DNA from 2 places in the Paenibacillus sp. D9 genome. Region 1 is predicted to be linked to the other one. Evidence: riboswitches for the same ligand, from Rfam matches in the RefSeq annotation. Region 1 holds a riboswitch; the other holds the start of a gene.
What was found. Region 1 has a riboswitch for ZMP and ZTP ahead of VE23_RS17510 (bifunctional 5,10-methylenetetrahydrofolate dehydrogenase/5,10-methenyltetrahydrofolate cyclohydrolase). Riboswitches for the same ligand answer to the same signal wherever they lie in the genome.
Positions count from the first base shown of each region.

Region 1 (9,571 bases):
TTGCCGCTTCCGTTCGGACCCGTGATGACCAGACGGTCTTCCTTCTGGATATCGAAGCTGACGTTCTCGAAGATGATCCGGCCGTCATAGGCTTGTCCGATTCCTTTGACCTCCGCGAGCTTGTCGGGGAACCGGAGCCTTTCGTAAATGTCGGTAATGAGCACATTGACGGGATGAGGCTCGATCCGCTTCCTGCTGTCGGCCAGCTTGCGCGACAGCCGGTCCTTGGCCGACTTGCGCTCCGCCCGGCTGTCGATCGCTTCCGACTCCATGAGCAGGAGCTCCTCCTCCCACTCGAACTGGCGGTCAAGCTCCTTCTTGCGCATTTTCTTCTTGCGGACGTAGTCGGTATAGTTTCCTTCATACTCCTGGAAATGATAATTCTCGATCTCGATCGTCCGCGTGACGACCTTGTCGATGAACTGCCGGTCATGGGAGATCAGAATCATGGCGCCGCCGAACCGGTACAGCCACTGCTCCAGCCAGGCGATTCCCTCGATGTCCAGGTAGTTGGTCGGCTCGTCGAGCAGGACGACATCGGGCTGCTCCACGAGCAGCTTGGCGAGAGCGGCGCGGTTGCGCCAGCCTCCCGACAGCTCGTCCACCGGCTGATGGCGCGAGCGGTCGTTGAACCCGAGCTTCGTCAGCACCGTGTTGATCTCCACGGACACGTTCCAGCCGTCCAGGTGCTCCATCTGCTCGAACAGCTCCGCCTGCCTCGTCAGCAGCCGGTCCATCTCGCCGTCATCCGTGACGGTGCCCAGCTTCTCCGCCACCTCCTGCAGCTCCCGCTCGATCAGGGCCACCTGCTCGAAGCACAGCTCCAGCTCCTGCTGGACGGACAGGCTGCCGCTCATCTCCGAAAATTGGGAGAAGTAGCCGATCCGCGCCTTCGGATCGACCTCCACCTTGCCCGATGTCGGCTCATCCTTGCCCATGATCAGCTTGAACAGCGTCGACTTGCCGGCGCCGTTGCGCCCGATGACGGCGACGCGCTCGCCCTGGCTCACGCGAAAATAAATTTCGCGGAATATAAGAGCATCCTCGTATTTCTTCGTGACATTTTCAAGCCGTATGACGCTCATCTCTTCCCCTCTTTCCCATTCCCCCGACTAGAGACTCTCCCTTCATTCTACCAGCAATGGCGGCGAAGGCGAGAATATTCCCGAGCGGCCGCCGCGATGAGGAAAAAAAAGGACCGGACGCCGCTGTGGGGGTCCGGCCTTGCCTCTCGGAATGAATGTCGCGTTACATCGAGCTTCCCGTCTCCGCTTGCCGTTCCGTCTTGGCCTTGCCGGACAAGAACCAGCCGCAGGCCGCGATCAGCACAAGCACGATATAGAACGTCAGCTTCCAGGCTGTCGATTCGGCAAAGTCATGCGGGATGACATGCAGCGCGGGATGCGCCAGCGTGTGCACCGCCAGCTTGACGCCCACCCAGCCGACGATGACAAAGGCGGCGACTTCGAGCGACGGCCTGCTCTCCAGCAGCTTGACGAACCAGTTGGCAGCGAAGCGCATGATCAGGAGGCCGATGAAGCCGCCCAGGAAGATGACGGCGAAGTGGCCGCCGTCCATGCCGCCGATCTTCGGCAGATTCGTCGCCGGCAGCGCCACGGCCAGCGCCACGGCAGCCAGGATGGAGTCGACGGCGAAGGCGATATCCGCCAGCTCCACCTTGATGACCGTCGGCCAGAACCCGGCTTTCTTGGGCTTGGCTCCGGTATGCGGCTCTGCGTTCCGCTCGCCTTTTTTGACCATGACTTTACGGAAAATATGATTGAGGGCAATGAACAGAAGGTACAACGCTCCTATCGCCTGCACCTGCCATACGTCCACGAGGAACGAGATGACGAACAGGGACGCGAAGCGGAACACGAACGCTCCGGCGAGGCCGTAGAAGAGAGCTTTCTTGCGTTCCTTCTCCGGCAGATGCTTCACCATGATCGCCAGCACGAGCGCATTGTCGGCCGCCAGCAATCCTTCCAGGGCAATGAGGACGAGCAGCACCCATCCATATTCCATCAATAAAGCGAAATCCATCTTCTTCCTCCTCCAGATGAGCGGGCCGAACGCAAAAAGACCCTTGTCTCCCGAGGACATGAAAGCCTCGGATGCACAAAGGTCTCGCTAACAATGCGGTTCGGCATTGCCAGTAAAGCCGGAGAGCGGGCTCTCGTATTGACGACTTTACTGTGGCAGCTACTCCCCTTCGGAGTCCGGTTATCTTTTGCGTGTTCGAACAGCTTTTAATGATTGGTCTGTTGTAGTACGGGGATGGGCCCGGATGGTTTCTTTTTTATTCGGAAAATGTCACGGGCCCGGCAAGGCTCGGATCCGCCATCGCCGGAGCAAGCCGAATGGCTGACCGAATGCCGGATTTCCTGTCTGCCCGTAACCTCGCCATAGGCATCTGCATAGGATAACCCAGGTTTAATCAAAGGAGGGTCATCCTCATGAGCTCATCCTATTCCCACACGGAAGCGGCGGCGGCGCCGTTCTACAAATGCGAAGCCCACGTCGACCATACGCTGCGTTCGGTCAAGAGCCATCTGCATCAGCTCTGCTCGCAGCATGCGAATCGGCTCGTCAAGGTGGAGACGATCGACGGAGACGTCTTCGAAGGCTACATCGTCCATTGCCACAAGAGCATCCTTTGCATCCGTCTCTCCAATGAAGGCTGCAGCCGCGCCTTCCTGCCGGGACCGGTCAACCCGTACTACAACAATGTGATTCTGCCGCTTGTGCTGTTCGATCTGCTCGCCATCACCTTGCTGTAGCCTCATGCTGTCGGCATCGTCAGAAAGGAGTTTTGACCATGGGTTTCATGCTTCCTACGCCCCCGGGATTTCCGGGCGGTTTCCCCGGAGGTGCGCCGGGCGGGTTTCCGGGCGGTTCGCCGGGAGGTTTCCCGGGGGGATTCCCGGGCGGTACGCCGGGCGGTGTTCCCGGGGCGGGCGGAGCTCAGCCTCCCTCTTCGCCTCCGCCTCAAGGAGTGCCGCAAAAGCCGCTTGCTTCGGCCTTCGCCGTTGATCCCGGCGCCATCTCGGGCTGCTCCTTCCGCTTCACGTACATCTGGCCCCGGTTCGGGCCCGGATTCTGGTTCTACCCCGTTTTTGTCGGCCGCACATCCGTCGCAGGCTTCCGCTGGACCGGGTTCAGCTGGGCGTTCTCCGGCCTGGATCTGCAGAGCGTCGAGTCCTTCACCTGTTAATGAGGAAGAAAAAAAGGACTGCCGAGCGAAACTCGGCAGTCCTTTTTTCCATTCCTACAGCTTGCCCTCAACGGTCGATTTCTCCGCCGCATCCACCGTATGCTTGAGCAGCATCGCAATCGTAACCGGACCTACGCCCGCGGGAACCGGGGTAATCGCGCTCGCCTTGACGGCGCAGGCCTCGTAGTCGGCATCGCCGACATTCCCTTCGTTGTAGCCGGCATCGAGAATGACGGCGCCTTCCTTGATCCATTCTCCCTGAATGAACTTCGGCTTGCCGACGGCCGCCACGACGATATCTCCAAGCGCTACGATCTCGTTCAGCCGCTGCGTCTTGGAATGGCAGACGGTCACGGTCGCGTTGCGGTTCAGGAGCATGAGCGACACCGGCTTGCCAAGAATCGGGCTGCGTCCGACGACGACGGCATGCCTGCCCTCGATCGGAAGGCCGTAATAGTCGAGAATGGCGACGACAGCGGCAGGCGTGCAGGATGGGTAGGCTGCGTAGCCGAAGGCGTTTTGCGCAAAGCCGAGCGCCGTGACCCCGTCCACATCCTTGGCGATCGCGATGGCCTCGAACGCCTCTCTCTCGTCGATCTGCTCCGGTACGGGATGCTGCAGCAGGATGCCATGAACGGCAGGATCCTCGTTCAGTCCGCGGATTACGTCCACCAGCTCGCCTGTCGTCGTTCCCGAATCGAGATGGATCCTCTTGGACTCCATGCCGAGCTTGCGGCAGGCATTGCCTTTCATGCGGACGTACGTCTCCGAAGCCGGATCATCCCCCACCAGAATCGTAACCAGGCACGGCACGACTCCCTTTGCGGCAAGCGCCTCGACTCTTCTGGCCAACTGCTCCTTGATTTCCCCGGCCACTCGGGCCCCATCCAATATCAGCGTTTGCTCCGGCATTTCTGCAGCTCTCCTTTTTTTTGTCCGCTTAAAAACGCAAAGAGGCAAGGGGTATCCCCCCCTTACCTCTGCCCAGGCGTACGGCTGCTGTATCCATGCGCTCCCTCATGGTTGGACCCATGCTCCGCCAGTCACGCACAGTCGGAATTTACTTTTGATGATACTGAAATCAGGAAGGATTGTAAATGCATTTTCTGCGGCCGGCCGGATCGGCACCCCCATTCAAGCTTCATTACAGGTAGCGGCTCTAAGATAACGGCAACAACCCCTTGAAGGAGTGATCGGCCATGTTCTTCCGGCGCAAAAGATGACGACCAGACGATAAGCATCCGGAAAGTCCAGACCGGCTCAGGCTCCGATGCCGTCACTTACTTCGTCGCCGACGTGAAATTACGGGCACCGCGAACGTCCTGACCGCCCTGGCCAACCGCATGGTTTTCACTCACGGCAAAAAGCCGCGAACAAAATCGCTGCCCCGGTACTTCTCGCTCGTCCTGCTGAACTACGGCATGATGCTCCTGTTCCACTCCGGCATCGGCATTCCGCTCGTCGCCGCCAAGCTGATGACGGAAGCTTCCTTGTTCCTGATCAGCTATCGGGCGCAGCGAAGATTTGTGTATGACTGAATGGTAGAAATCGCCCAAAATGTGACGAAACAGTGAAATATGCAAAAATGAACTTTATATTATAACATAAATTTACAATAAAGTCAAGTGTTGTTTCTTCACTCCCCCCAATGATACAACGGAATCGAGGTGATGATCATGGAATCAAAAAGCTTGACCGCACTTGTCAGCGCGTTCTCGCGCGCCTACCACGCCGAGCACAATCCGGTCAAAATCTTCGACGACCGGATCGCCAGGCAGCTGCTGACCGATGAAGAGTACGACAGCATCTCCGCCAACATGTCGCGGGCGATCGCGTTTTTCCAGCCCGGGTTCTCGGGGACGCAGGAGCAGGCCCTCCGCCAGGTTGTCGACCGTCAGCTTTCGCCCACTCCGCTCGGCCGGGCGGCATTTGCCGAGCGGGCGCTGGCTGCGGCCGCCGCGCTTGGAGCCAGGCAGTACCTGATCTTCGCCGCAGGCTACGATACGTTCGCCTATCGCCAGCCGGAATGGGCCTCCCAGCTCGACATCTTCGAGATCGACCATCCCGTTACCGCCGCCGACAAACAGGCCCGCTTATCCGGCATGCGCATGGACCCGCCTCCCAATCTTTATTTCATCTCCGCCGACCTTCGCGAGCCGGACTGGCAGAGGCATGTGCTGGCCAGCCCCGGGTTCAATCCCGATCGGGTCAGCTTCTGCAGCCTGCTCGGCATCAGCTATTACCTCGCCAAAGAGGATTTCCGGCAGCTGTTGTCCGGCATCGTTTCCCTGCTTCCGGCCGGCAGCGGCATCGTCTTCGATTATCCGGATGAGCAGACCTTCACTCCTCAGGCAGGCGAGCGGGCGCAGAAGCAGCTCATGATGGTCGCGCGTGCGGGCGAGCCGATGCAGGCAGGCTACTCCTGCTCCGAGCTGGAGCGGATGCTCGAAGAGATGGACTTGCGGATTGATCAGCATCTGAATCCGGAGGAAATTACCAAGCTGCTGTTTCACGCCTATAATGAGAGCCAGCCCGAGCACCCGATCGAGGCCTTCGATCATGTGAACTATTGCTTGGCGGTCAAAAGGTAGCCGGAAGAGAGCCCGTCTCTATCCTGCCCTTCCTTGTGCCCGGGAACAACCGGCATTCATGCCCTGCTTTGAAACCGACAGCCCGCTGCCCTCTTCAGGCTGGCGGTTTCTATCTTCGCGCAATCGCATTCCACTGGGCTTGCGGTCTACCGATTCTCTCCTTTGCCGCCGATAACGAGGTGAAGGGCATGAGATGAAGTAGAGAAAGAAGAGGGTGGGAACAAATGAATCGCAATCAAACCGCTTTGAAACCTCGCGAATGGATGCCGAGGACGACGGCCGCCTTCTGCGCAGGCGCCCTTGCCGCAGGCATGCTGGCCGTGTGGCCCCAGACAGCCGAAGCCGCAGACAGCATAGGGAAAACAACCGCTGCGAGAACGAAGGAAGAGATCGTCGAGAAATGGATGCAGAGCTACCTGCCCATGAAGAGGTCCTTTGCCTATATGAGCGGGAACGACATTTACGAGCAATTGCCGAGTCTGACAGCTCCTTTCCAGGAAGGCAAATTAAAAGCCGAGTATATTGAAGACGGCGTGCGGGCGACGAACTTCGTCCGGTATTTGGCCGGAGTCCCCGATGACGTGCAGCCGGACTGGAGCCTGCACCGGCAGCAGCAGAGCGCATCGCTGATCAATGTGCTGAACGATCGGCTCAGCCATTCTCCGACCAAGCCGGCTGGAATGGAGGAGGAGGCTTACAAGCTGGGCTACGCCGGAGCGGGCAGCAGCAACCTGTATATGGGCAGCCCGACGCTGTACAGCAGCGTCCTCGGCTACATGTCGGACAGCGATCCAAGCAACATCGACCGGGTCGGCCACCGCAGATGGATTCTGAATCCGGCGATGACCCGGACGATGTTCGGCTATGTCCGAGCAGCCGAGACGGGCGGTTACGGGTCGCCGTACTCCTCCATGTACGTTTTTGACAAAGGAAGGACCGCTGGCAGCGTCGAGTACGATTACATCGGCTGGCCGGCCGCCGGGTATTTCCCGTCCGAAGCCTTCTCGCCATCGGATGCCTGGTCGGTATCGCTGAATACGGACCGGTACGACAAAAACAACACGGATTCCATCACCGTAACGGTGACCCGCCAAAGCGACGGCAGGCAATGGACGCTGGACAAATCGGATACGGACAAATCCGGCGAATACTTCCGTGTCGACAAAGGCGGTTATGGCGGCATTCCGGTCTGCATTATTTTCCGTCCGGGCGGAATCTCGGATATCAAGGAAGATGACCGCTTCCACGTGCGCATAGACGGCATCCGCTCCAAAGCCGGCGCGGAAACGTCGATCGAGTACGATACGGTCTTCTTCCGCATGACGGAAATGAAACGGTTCGGCAGCGACGCGATCGCGATAACACCGGGCGAGAGCGTGCCGCTGCGCCTCTACTCCACGGGCGAAGGCGCGGTGGCAGGCCGAATGGCGGGACAGCTGGAATCAAGCGATCCTTCCATTGCATCGGTGGATTCCTCCGGCGTCTTGCGAGGCGTGAAGGCGGGCGCCGCTTATATCCGCTACAGCAACTATTTGGGCCAGGAGAACTCGCTCTACGTCACCGTGCGACCGGCAGCGCCGGGCGATGCCCCGAGCGGCTGGGCGAAGGAAGCCTATGCGAAGGCGAAGGGCGCCGGTCTCATCCCCTATTCCCTGGACACGCAGTACCAGACGCCGATCCGCCGCATTGATTTCGTGCGCATGCTCGTCGGGGTTTATGAAAACACCACGGGAAGCAGTCTTCCGGCAGACCGGAAGCCGTTTCAGGATACGAGCGACTCCAACGTCTCCAAGGCGGTGTCTGCCGGACTGATCAGCGGCGTCTCCCCGACCGAGTTCGCTCCCTTGGCGAAGATTACCCGCCAGGAGGCCGCGGCCCTGCTGACCCGGCTGGAGAGCAAGCTGGCAAACGTTGCCGGAAAGCCGCCGGGTTCCGCCGCACCAACCGGCCCGTTCGCAGATGACGAGGCGATCGCCTCGTGGGCGAAGGCGGACGTATACCGCTCCGTCGGTCTCGGCCTGATGCAGGGCGTCGGCCAGAACCGCTTCAACCCGATGGGCAATTTGACGGTGGAGCAGTCGATTCAAATTTTCCAGAGAACGTTCGAACGATTCGTGAGAGACTAGGCCCGCTGCCCGGGCTCCAGGCTCCGGATCCTGCATGAAAGCGCTAAGGGACACCTCGCGAGGTGTCCCTTTCGACGTGAACGGAAAGCCCCTGACGGCTCTTCCCCGGCCTCGGCTTCAAGGCAAGCCGCCGTTTCAAGGGGACGACAGCCGCCCCCCGGCTCGCTTCGTATAAATCTTTTTAGTCTAAATTACCCCTTGATCCTACTGAAACTATATTCAACCATATTTCACGAGGGATAGATTTAATCCGCTCTAAATTTACACCTTAAATCCCTACTGCGACCTTGAGGAGTGATGGTGGTTGAAAACGAACGAACATGCAAATCAACCTGTGAGAGGCCGCTATTGGTAACCCTTGCACCTCTCATTAGGCCATGGGAGGCAACCGGAAATGATGTCGCTAAAAAACATGGTACGGGGAACGGAAACCGATTCCGCGGCCAAACAACTGATTTCATGTTGGGAGCATGATGCCGGCACGCTGACGTTTTGGAGAGCAAGCAGCAATTTTGTCTACTTGTCGGAAAGAAACGGCGTTCGGCAATTTCTACGTTATGTCCATGAAGAGGACAACCGTCTCGAGAATATTCAGGCAGAGCTTGATTTCATCCTGTATCTGATATCGTCCGGCTATCCGGCTGCCGCTCCTGTCCTATCCCGATACGGCAACTGGATCGAAACGATCCAAACGGCAGATGGATCGTACTTCGGCGTTGTATTTGAACAAGCCAAGGGAAACCCTATTCCGCTGGATCTCATGACGGATCGGCATGCCGAAGAGTGGGGAAGATCGCTTGCTTCGCTGCATCTTTTATCCGAGTCTTATTCGGCTGTGCCGTCATCCCGACCAAGCTGGATGGACGCCCTAACCTTCATCGCCTCCGTATTGCAGCGGCATCCCTCGGAGGAAACGGCTCGGCACGAGCTTGAACGCATCCGTCAACAGCTCTCCAAGCTTCCGACTGACGAGAGACATATGGGCCTGATTCATTATGACTTCGAAACGGACAATATTTTTTATGACGAGGAGCAATCCCGCTATTCCGCCATCGATTTTGACGATGCCATGATCCACTGGTACGGAATGGATGCAGCATCCGCCCTGAGGGATCTGGCGGAGCAAGAGGATGCCGGCGCCCAGCGGAAAATCGAGCACTTTCTAACCGGATATCGGTCGATTAAGCCGTTGGATGAACGCTGCGTGCAGAAGTTTCCTCTTTTTCAGAGGTTTGCAGACCTGTATGCGTTCGCACGTCTCCTCCGCAGCGTGGAGAATATGGATATCCATCGGTCGCCCGAGTGGGCTCTTCAGCTTCGGATCAAGCTCTTGAAGGCGTGCGATCGGCTGCGGGAACGCTTGAGGCCGACCGTAGAACTGCGACCCATCGATTCAACTAACTGGCACGCTTGCACCCGGCTTGAAGTCACGGACGAGCAGAAGGACGTATTTCCTGTACCTGCGGTCTATTGGCTCGCTGAGTCCGCCTATTGCGGGTTCACCCCTCTCGCGATGTACACGGATGAACAACTCGCGGGATTCGCGGTGTACGCTGTCGATCCGGCTGACGGAAGCTGCTGGATCATGGCTTTTATGCTGGATCGCAAGTTCCAAGGAAGAGGGCTTGGACGCTCCGGGA
Region 1 covers NZ_JZEJ01000001.1:3,890,907-3,900,477, reverse strand. The annotation lists gene VE23_RS17530 (ABC-F family ATP-binding cassette domain-containing protein) at 1-1,085, opposite strand, end outside; gene VE23_RS17525 (TerC family protein) at 1,249-2,043, opposite strand; gene VE23_RS17520 (hypothetical protein) at 2,457-2,780, shown strand; gene VE23_RS17515 (transporter) at 2,819-3,214, shown strand; gene VE23_RS17510 (bifunctional 5,10-methylenetetrahydrofolate dehydrogenase/5,10-methenyltetrahydrofolate cyclohydrolase) at 3,269-4,126, opposite strand; ZMP/ZTP riboswitch at 4,190-4,271, opposite strand; gene VE23_RS17505 (hypothetical protein) at 4,558-4,752, shown strand; gene VE23_RS17500 (class I SAM-dependent methyltransferase) at 4,891-5,805, shown strand; gene VE23_RS17495 (S-layer homology domain-containing protein) at 6,030-7,931, shown strand; gene VE23_RS26005 (GNAT family N-acetyltransferase) at 8,326-9,571, shown strand, end outside.

Region 2 (9,571 bases), 630 kb from region 1:
ATGACCGCGGACTTGGTCATCTTGAGCACTTCATTCATTGCTGTCCTCCAGAACCTTTCTGACAATAAAGATGACGGAAACAATTCCTGCCGCCAGTCCGGCGAACACCCCGACGATGATCCAGCCTGGAGTTCCCCCGTAACGTGCTGCGAGCCAATAACCGATGTAGGTGCATATGGCGACATCGATGCCGAGCGCGCCTACAAGCGCAAGCGCCTTCAGCGGGTCTTCTCCCTTGCTCTTTCTGGCCATGGTTTGTCCCCAATCAACCCTCATTATTTTATCCAAGCAATCGAAGGTTTGTCAATTTTGATAATAGCAAACTTTCCGTGAACTTGGGCAAAAAAACCTTGAAATGACGGGATTTTTCGCTTTGGCAAACCATACAGTTGAACTGTATGCTGTGCCGTTGTTGGAGTTGACGCTCTTCTCTCGAAAACTATGAACGTTGTGTGAACGGCTCCGGTCTCTCGCCTCTGCCAAAATGATGCAGGATCGCGGCGACGATTCTCTCCGACGCAGCCCCGTCTCCGTACGGATTGGCCGCCTTGCTCATGCGCTCGTACGTTCCCTGGTCGGTAAGCAGCGCGCGGGTCCGTTCATAGACGCGGGTCTCGTCCGTGCCGACCAGCTCCAGCGTTCCCGCCTCGATGCCTTCCGGCCGCTCGGTCGTATCGCGCAGCACCAGCGTCGGAATGCCGAACGAAGGCGCCTCCTCCTGCATGCCGCCCGAATCGGTGAGCAGCAGATACGTATGCGGGAAGAAATTGTGAATCTCGAACACGTCCAGCGGCTCGATCAGCTTGATCCGCGGATGGTCGCCGAGGATCTCCTGCGCCGGTTCTCGCACGGCCGGGTTCGGATGCACGGCGTACACGATGGCGATATCGTCGAATTCATCGGCGATGCGCTTGACGGCGCGGAAGATGTTGCGATGCGGCTCCCCTAGCGATTCGCGCCGGTGGGCGGTCATCAGGATGAGGCGCTTGCCGGCAGCCCAGTCCAGCATCGGGTGGGTGAACTCCGGATCCACCGTATACTGGAAGACGTCCGTCGCCGTATTGCCGGTCACATAGATCGCGGATTCCGGCTTGCTTTCCCGGCGCAGATTGCCTGCGGACCAGTCCGTTGGCGCGAAGTGCACGTCCGAGAGAACGCCTGCCAGCTGCCGGTTCATCTCCTCCGGGTACGGGGACATCTTGTTCCAGGTGCGCAGGCCAGCTTCGACATGGCCCACCTGGATCTGCTGCAGGAACGAAGCGTAGCTCGCCAGGAACGTCGTCTGCGTGTCTCCGTGCACGAGCACGATATCCGGACGGGCCTCCTTCAGCACGGGCTCGATCCCCTCAAGCACGCGGACGGTCGTCTCGGTCAGCGTCTGGCGGTCCTTCATGACGTTGAGATCATAATCCGGCTTGATGCGGAAAAGCTCCAGCACCTGGTCCAGAATCTCTCGGTGCTGGGCCGTCACGCAGACGATCGGCTCGATCTGCTCCGAATGCTTCTGCAACTCCAGCACAAGCGGCGCCATCTTGACTGCCTCCGGCCTCGTGCCGAAGACGGTCATCACTTTCAGCTTCTCCATGCGGTCCTTCTCCCCCTTACTTCGTTCCGAACATCCGGTCGCCGGCGTCGCCAAGGCCCGGAATGATGTAACCCTTCTCGTTGAGCTTCTCGTCTACGGCCGCGGCGTAAATGTCGATCTCGGGATGCGCTTCCTGAACGGCGCGAATCCCTTCCGGAGAAGCGATCAGCACCATCAGCTTGAGCTGGGTGCAGCCGCGCTTCTTGAGCGCCTCGATGGCGGCGTTGGCCGAGCCGCCGGTCGCCAGCATCGGATCGACGACGATGAGCAGCCGCTCCGTCGCGTCTGTAGGAAGATTGATGTAATATTCCGTCGGCAGCAGCGTGTCATGGTCGCGGGAGAGGCCGATATGCCCTACCTTGGCGGCCGGAATCAGCTTGAGGATGCCGTCGACCATGCCCAGGCCGGCGCGCAGAATAGGCACGATGCCGAGCATCCTGCCGGACAGTACTTTGGATTCGGCCACGGCGACGGGAGTTTCCACCCGGATCGTGTCCAGGGGCATTTCCCTCGTGATCTCATAGGCCATCAGCGTGGCTACTTCGTCGACAAGCTCGCGGAAGTCTTTCGTCTTGGTGTCTTTGTCCCGAATATACGTCAGCTTGTGCTGGATAAGCGGATGGTCGCATATGACCAGATTGCCCATGGGGGTTGCCCTCCTGAATTTCGCTAAAATTTGCTTTTCTCCGACAGCAACGGAGCATAATCCCAACTATTATAGCATTCCCCAAGGGCGAGCGCATCAAGCATTGTAGAAGGCAAAATATCGCTGCCCAAAGCAGACGGCTTCAGGCAGCCCCTGCCCTTGCCTCCTCGGCTGCGCATTTCCTGCGCCGGCCGGCCCGGATCCGGTTGCATGGCAGGCATGCGGAAAATAACGAAGTTCGGCTTCTCAGGGCAAAACGGCTGACCCGCTGTCCATGCAAATAACCCCGTCCAGCGGAAAATCCGCCGAACGGGGCTTTTTTTGCCTATTAATACTTGATATCGGTATAGAGCGGGAAGCGGCCTGTGAGCTCGCGCACGATGCCTCGCGCTTTCTCCAGGACGGCCTCGTCCTTCGGACTGCGGAGGGTCATGTCGATGACGTCTGCAATCGTGCGCATCGCGTCTGCGTCCATGCCGCGCGAAGTCGCGGCCGGCGTTCCGATCCGGATGCCGCTCGTGACGAACGGGCTCGTCGGATCGAACGGAATGGCGTTTTTGTTCACCGTGATGCCGACGGAATCAAGCACATGCTCGGCTTCCTTGCCCGTAATGTTCAGGTTGCGGGTATCGAGCAGCATGAGATGGTTGTCCGTGCCGCCGGAGACGATGTTCAGGCCTTTGCCCGACAGGGAATCGGCCAGCACCTTCGCGTTGTCGATGACGTTTTTGGCGTAGGTTTTGAATTCAGGCTGCAGAGCCTCGCCCAGCGCTACGGCTTTGGCCGCGATAATGTGCATCAGAGGGCCGCCCTGCGATCCCGGGAAGACCGCCTTGTCGATGGCAGCCGCCCAGGCTTTGGTCGTGAGGATCAGGCCTCCGCGCGGTCCGCGCAGCGTCTTGTGCGTCGTCGTCGTCACGAAATGCGCATGCGGAACCGGGCTCGGATGCAGGCCGGCAGCCACCAGGCCGGCGATATGCGCCATGTCGACGAAGAAGAGCGCGCCGACGTCCTTGGAGATCTGGCCGATCTTCTCGAAGTCGATGATGCGCGGATAAGCGCTCGCTCCGGCTACGATCATGCGCGGGCGATGCTTGAAGGCCGCCTTGCGGAGGTTGTCGTAGTCGATCGTGAACGTGTCTTCCTCGACGCCGTATGCGACGAAGTTGTAATAAAGGCCGGATGCGTTGACCGGGCTGCCGTGCGTCAGATGGCCGCCATGGGCCAGGTTCATGCCGAGAACCGTGTCGCCAGGCTTAAGGGCAGCCAGGTAAACCGCCATGTTGGCTTGCGCGCCGGAATGCGGCTGGACGTTGGCATGCTCGGCGCCGAACAGCTCCTTCGCGCGGTCGCGCGCGATGTCTTCCACGATGTCGACATGCTCGCAGCCGCCATAGTAGCGCTTGCCCGGATAGCCTTCGGCGTATTTGTTCGTCAGAACGCTGCCCATCGCTTCAAGGACGGCTTCGCTGACGATGTTTTCCGATGCGATCAGCTCGATGTTGTCGCGCTGGCGCTGCAGCTCGAGCCCCATTGCCTTCAATACTTCAGGATCCTGCTTGCGGAGATTTTCCATGTTGGATCAAGTCCTCCCTCATAATGGATGCATCAGTGATTAGAACATCAGTGATTAGAACATCAATGCGAAAACATCAATGCATAAAACATCAATGCCTAAGACAGGGCTGCCTTTCAGTCGCAGCTTCCGACAGAGCCGGACAACTCTTCCCCCGGAGGCAGCTCGTAGACGGCTCGGGAGCCTCCGATCAGCTTCGGCCGGGTGAACGCCATCGTCACACGCGCCTCCCCGATCTGCTTCAGGGAAGGACGCAGAGGCACGGCGACCCGGCGCAAATGCATGCCGATGAGCGTTTCGCCGATATCGATGCCGGCATGAGCCTGTACCGTCTCCACGAGGCATGCATCCGCCAGGCGGCGGTAGGCATAAGCGGCCATGGAGCCGCCGGCGCCAGGCACCGGCACGGCGGCGACTTGCTCCAGTCCAAGCCTCTCGGCAACGGCACGCTCCAGGACGAGCGCCCGGTTCAAATGCTCGCAGCACTGGTATACCGGCGTGAAGCCGATCTCCTTGCGCGCCGCCTCCACGCCGGCAAATATCGCCGCTGCCGCATCCGTGCTGCCCGAGGTGCCGATATGCCTGCCAAGCACCTCGCTCGTGCTGACTCCGAGCACGAGCAGCTGCCCTTCCCGCAGGCGTCCGCCGCCAGCGAGCTCGCGCACAAGCGCTTCGACCCCGGCGGTTATCGCCGCCTCCGGCCCCGATCCATTCGTCATCCCAGCATCCTCCTGTCTCCGCCCTCTTCCGTGTCCGCTGCAAGCAGCTTCCGGCATAAAGGACAAGTTCGCCGTTTCGGTTCTATTATACCGGACCGAAGGCCTTTTAGACGAGACTACCCAAAATGACAAAGAGAGCAACGCGCGCAAAAAAATTGCGTGCTTGCTCTCTGCCCAGGCGACCGGCCGTATGTTCCGATGCTCCATCGTGGTTATTCCCACTTCGTCGCCAGTCACATCGGAAACCGTGTTTCTTGCTTCATCATAGCTTACACGAAAAGGGAAAGTCAATGATGGATAAGCCTTCTGCCGGGCCTCTTTTTCCCAAACGGAACCGCTGGGGAATACGATGCGCCATCGCCGCCGTTTCCTGTCTCAGGCTGGAAGCGCCGCTTGTCGAACTCGGATTCATGCCGCCCGTTTCGCTAGCCCTGCCCTTCCCCGGAAGGGCCGGCCTGGAATTCCGGCCGCTCCAGCAAGCTCGAGAGCGCCTCGCGGATTTCCTCCGCGCAGCGGGCGTAATCCTCGTAGGAGCCTCCGTACGGGTCGGCGATGTCCGGATGGGGAAGCTGCCTCTCCAGCTCCCGGATCCGCCTTTCCAAAGCGTCGTCGGGACCGCGGCCAAGCGACTGGGCGATCATTCTTTCGCTATAGTGCCTGTCCAGCTCTCCCGCCGCTCCGTCCTGTCCAGGCGAGGCATATTCCTTCAAGGTATGGACTTTCCCGGAAGCTTCCGGCCAATACCTCAGAAGCGCTTGCTTATGGGAGGAAGTCATCGTCAGCACGAGATCGGCCCATTGGAGCAGGCCTCCGCTCGCAGGTGTCGATGAGCCCTTATGAGCGATGCCGTTGTTCTCCAGCACTTGAAGCGCATGGCGCGATACAGGCAATCCGTCCACGGTCGATACACCCGCTGAGCGGACTTCAAGCCGCAGCCCCCTCTCAGCCGAAAGCTCCCTGAGGAAGGCCTCCGCCATCGGGGAACGGCAAGTGTTTCCGGTACAGACAAACAAGATGCGCATGGACTTCCTCTCCTTTTCCCTTGAGCGGCTTCCTCTGCCGCCGGGATAACCCTACAGCAGGAAGAGGATGCCGAAAGTAAGTAAAATCGCCCCGCCTGCCGCTTCCCCGTAGCTCCCCAGGCTTTTTCCGATGCGCCGGCCGGCCAGCAGTCCCGCTACCGACATCAGCCCTCCGGCCAGTCCGAACAGCAGGATGGTGAGAATCAGGTCGGCCGCGAACATCCCCAGCGAAATTCCGACGGAGAAGGAATCGACGCTGACGCTCAGAGCGAACAGCAGCATGCCTCCCGCGGTTCTGTGGTCCGCGAAGGACGGCGATTCTCCATCGCCTCTCCAGGCGGCGAGAAGCATATGGCCGCCGAGCAGAATGAGCAGGATTCCCGCAGCGGCCGTCGCAACGTGACCAAGCAGAAAGCTCATGTAATGGCCTGTGTACAGACCCAGAAGCGGCATGACGACATGGAAAATGCCGATAATCAGACTCAGCTTCAAGATGTCCCGGATCCGGATGCCCCTCATTCCGATGCCGACGCCCAGCGAAAAGGCATCCATCCCGAGAGCTAGCGCCATGATCAATAAAGTGAGCAGCTGTCCTTCATGCAGTCCCGCTTCCAACATTTGCGCAATCTCTCCTTACCTACGCTGGCTTGCTCTATCCAGCTTATGCGGACAAGGAGAGAGAATATGACCTGTCCCGGAGAGGCGGACGAGGCGGCACGCAGGAACTGTATGCACAGCGGGACGAGGCGAGGCGAATGATCCTGTCTCGCTGCGCGGGACGGGGTCAGAAGCATGGTAATGGCTCGCTGCGCGGGACGGAGTCAGATACGCCAAAGACATAGCTCGCTACGCGGGACGAGGTCAGATGCTTGGACCTGGATCGCTGTGCGGGACAGGGTCAGATGCATAGACCTGGATCGCTGCGCGGGACGGGGTCAGATGCTTGGACCTGCTCGCTGGGCGGGACGGGGTCAGATGCATAGACCTGGCTCGCTGCGCGGGACGGGGTCAGGCGCATAGTCAGCCATTCGCAATTGAGCACATAGCGGAGAACGCGCCGTTTTATCGGACATATGTTCCGCTATTTTGCCCCAAAGCCGGATTCCTTGCATTTATCGGACATACGTTCCGCTATTTAGGAAGAAACCCGCTGTTTTCAATGTATTTCCTGGAAATAACGGATCCTATGTCCGTTAAAATTACTTTAACGCACAATTTGCCCGAAATAACGGATCGTATGTCCGATAGCCGATGAATCTTCAGGAAAAATAGATCGCACTATGGTCAGCCCGCAGATCTCGCTGCGGTCAGCCCGCATCGACCTGCCTGCCGCCGGCGGCCTTCGCCAGCCGGTTAAGCAGAGCAAGACCGATGCCGTCCGACGGGCAGGCTTCGGCCCAAATCCGCTCGGCTCCAAGCTCGTCGAACTCTCGCAGAACGGCGTAAAGCGATCGGGCCGCGCTTTCCAGCTTCCCCAGTGAGCCGCAGGCCAGGACAGCATCGGCCCGGTACGAAGCCACCGTCTCCTCGTAGGCGAGAATGCCGGTGCGCAGCCCCAGTGCAGATGCCGCATCGGCCTCGGCTTGGATATGGGCGCGCACCGCTTCCGCCGAGCCCGATACGAGGGTCATCTCCCCGCGCGGCGCATAGTGGGCGTATTTCATGCCGGGCGAGCGGGGCGCCGTCGGCTGGGAGGCAGCGGTCTCGGAGACCGCAGACCCGGACGCCGGCTGCCCAAAGGCCTCGATGCCGGCTCCGGCATCGAACTCGACGGCGTATCCCGCCGCTCGAAGCTGCTCCGGCGTTACGCCGCCGGGCCTCAAGATGCGGACCGACCGCTCTCCGACAGCCTCGACAACCGTCGATTCCAGCCCGACTCCGGTCGCTCCGCCGTCAAGCACGCCGCCGATCCGCCCGGCCAGATCCTCCAGCACATGCGAGGCCGCGGTCGGGCTTGGCCGCCCCGAGCGGTTCGCGCTCGGCGCCGCGACGGGACAGCCCGCTTCGCGGATCAGAGCCAGCGCCAGCGGATGGTCCGGCATGCGGACCGCGACGGTATCCAGCCCCGCCGTCACGCGCGGCGACACCGCATCCGGAAGCACCGGAAGCACGAGCGTCAGCGGCCCGGGCCAGAAGGACTTCATCAAACCGCGCTCCGTCTCCGTCAAGCTTGCAGCGAGGCCTTCCAGCTGCCGCTCATCGGCGATATGGACAATCAGCGGATTGTCGGAGGGCCTCCCTTTCGCTTGGAACACGCTTTCTACCGCCGCCGTGCTGCGGGCATCCGCGCCGAGGCCGTACACCGTTTCCGTCGGAAAGGCCACCGTTCCGCCCGACCGCAGAAGATCGGCCGCTTCCTGCAATTCTTTTGCCGAAACGGCTCCCGCCGCTCCGCTTCTCCAATAAACCGTGCTTGTCGTCGTCATTCGGTTCCATTCCTTCTCATCCGGGATTGCCGCGGAAGCCCCCGGCGATATAGCTACAGTATACCTCTCGCGCCGCCGCGTTACCAACCTTCCGATACTGTCCGTCCATGCGGACCCAAGGAGGAACTGGAGACGAAAATACCCTTGCAAAGACTCCACTCATCCGGTCACCGCCTCGTCACTTCGAATACATCAGGGAAAGCTTTCCTAGTGATTCAACTAGAGTCGGTCATCCCCTTAGGGGCCTCCACTGTCGTTGAGGCTTCTGCTTCAAAGATTATTGTCTCCGCCGTTCGCAGGCAAGGTTCAAAGCATCCTCGCTTACGTATTCGGAATAGCTGCTTACCATCTCTAAGTGTGACAAATGCGCTTCTAACATTTTTTATAATTCCATTAATCAAGTATTACATTTTGCCTTTTTTTCCGATGTATAAAGATGATGAATAAAATCAAAATATGGAGGTTAGTGTTTTTGAAATTAAAAAAGAAATATTTAGTTTCTGTTGTCCTGCTCCTTGTAGTGATTTTCGCAATACAGAATGTTTATGCAGCTAAGAGCGACGCGTCTACTAAAGTAGTTCAAGGTATGGAGGGAGAATCACTGCCACCTGGAACGACGATAACGAGTAAGAATACTTACAGTAGCTATTGGCCGGGAAATGCTATTGATGGAGATTTATCAACTAGATTTAATGCGGACAGCGGCAACTCAACTTTAGAAATAAAGTTCCCTGGATTACTTGAGATTAATTTCGTTCAGATGGCTATCAACAATAACCCTCCAGTCGATAACCGTTTTACTATATACGGTTTAAATAATGGTAACTGGGTTCAAATTGCAGATGCCGTTAGAAAGGCTACTCAAAGGGACATCATTACAGAGCCCATTAATGTTATTCAAGGAAGCTATGAAGGATTAAAGATCGAAATTAAAGCAAATGGATCATGGGCTGCTCTCAATGAAATTACGCTCGGCAAAAAGGAAATTCCTACACCTGAGCCTACCGTCCTCCCTTTACCATCTTCGGAACCATCACCATCTATAGAACCATCTCCATCTATAGAACCATCTCCATCTATAGAACCATCTCCATCTATAGCACCTACCTCGACACCTATACCAATTGGTGAAAGAGCAATTTTAACAGTTACTATGGTGAATGGCCTTGATAAAGAATACGATTTGTCCATCCAGGAACTTAACTCATTCATTGAATGGTTTGATGCTAAAGGAAATGGAAATGGCCCTGCAAAGTATTCTTTCAAAAAAACTTGGAATACTGGTCCTTATAAAGCGAGAACTGAATACGTGATTTTTGATAAAATTATGACATTCAACGTTGATGAGTATTAAAAAACAAAGCCCCACCAGCCTTCTGGTCAAGGCTTCATCTAATGGACAGAAGTAGCAAGCTGACGTCGGTACTCCACCGGGATCAGCTTTTTTAGTTTGTGTCCGTTTTTGGTTGTAAGACTGTATGTATCCCTCAATTCGGCTTTGTGCACATTTCAGATATCTTATGGATAGAGCCCTTCCGATCTGAGATTTGTGAAGAAGTTCTCCACAGAGGCATTGTCCTAACTGTTGCCTCGTATG
Region 2 covers NZ_JZEJ01000001.1:3,261,089-3,270,659, forward strand. The annotation lists gene VE23_RS14745 (ATP synthase subunit I) at 1-38, opposite strand, end outside; gene VE23_RS14750 (AtpZ/AtpI family protein) at 31-252, opposite strand; gene wecB (non-hydrolyzing UDP-N-acetylglucosamine 2-epimerase) at 440-1,585, opposite strand; gene upp (uracil phosphoribosyltransferase) at 1,602-2,231, opposite strand; gene glyA (serine hydroxymethyltransferase) at 2,560-3,807, opposite strand; gene VE23_RS14770 (TIGR01440 family protein) at 3,924-4,526, opposite strand; ZMP/ZTP riboswitch at 4,692-4,773, opposite strand; gene VE23_RS14775 (low molecular weight protein arginine phosphatase) at 4,952-5,548, opposite strand; gene VE23_RS14780 (manganese efflux pump MntP) at 5,600-6,166, opposite strand; gene VE23_RS14785 (L-threonylcarbamoyladenylate synthase) at 6,856-7,974, opposite strand; gene VE23_RS26525 (hypothetical protein) at 8,447-9,328, shown strand.
Region 2: linked by a shared signal. The riboswitch ahead of VE23_RS14770 (TIGR01440 family protein) and the one ahead of VE23_RS17510 (bifunctional 5,10-methylenetetrahydrofolate dehydrogenase/5,10-methenyltetrahydrofolate cyclohydrolase) in region 1 are both predicted to bind ZMP and ZTP.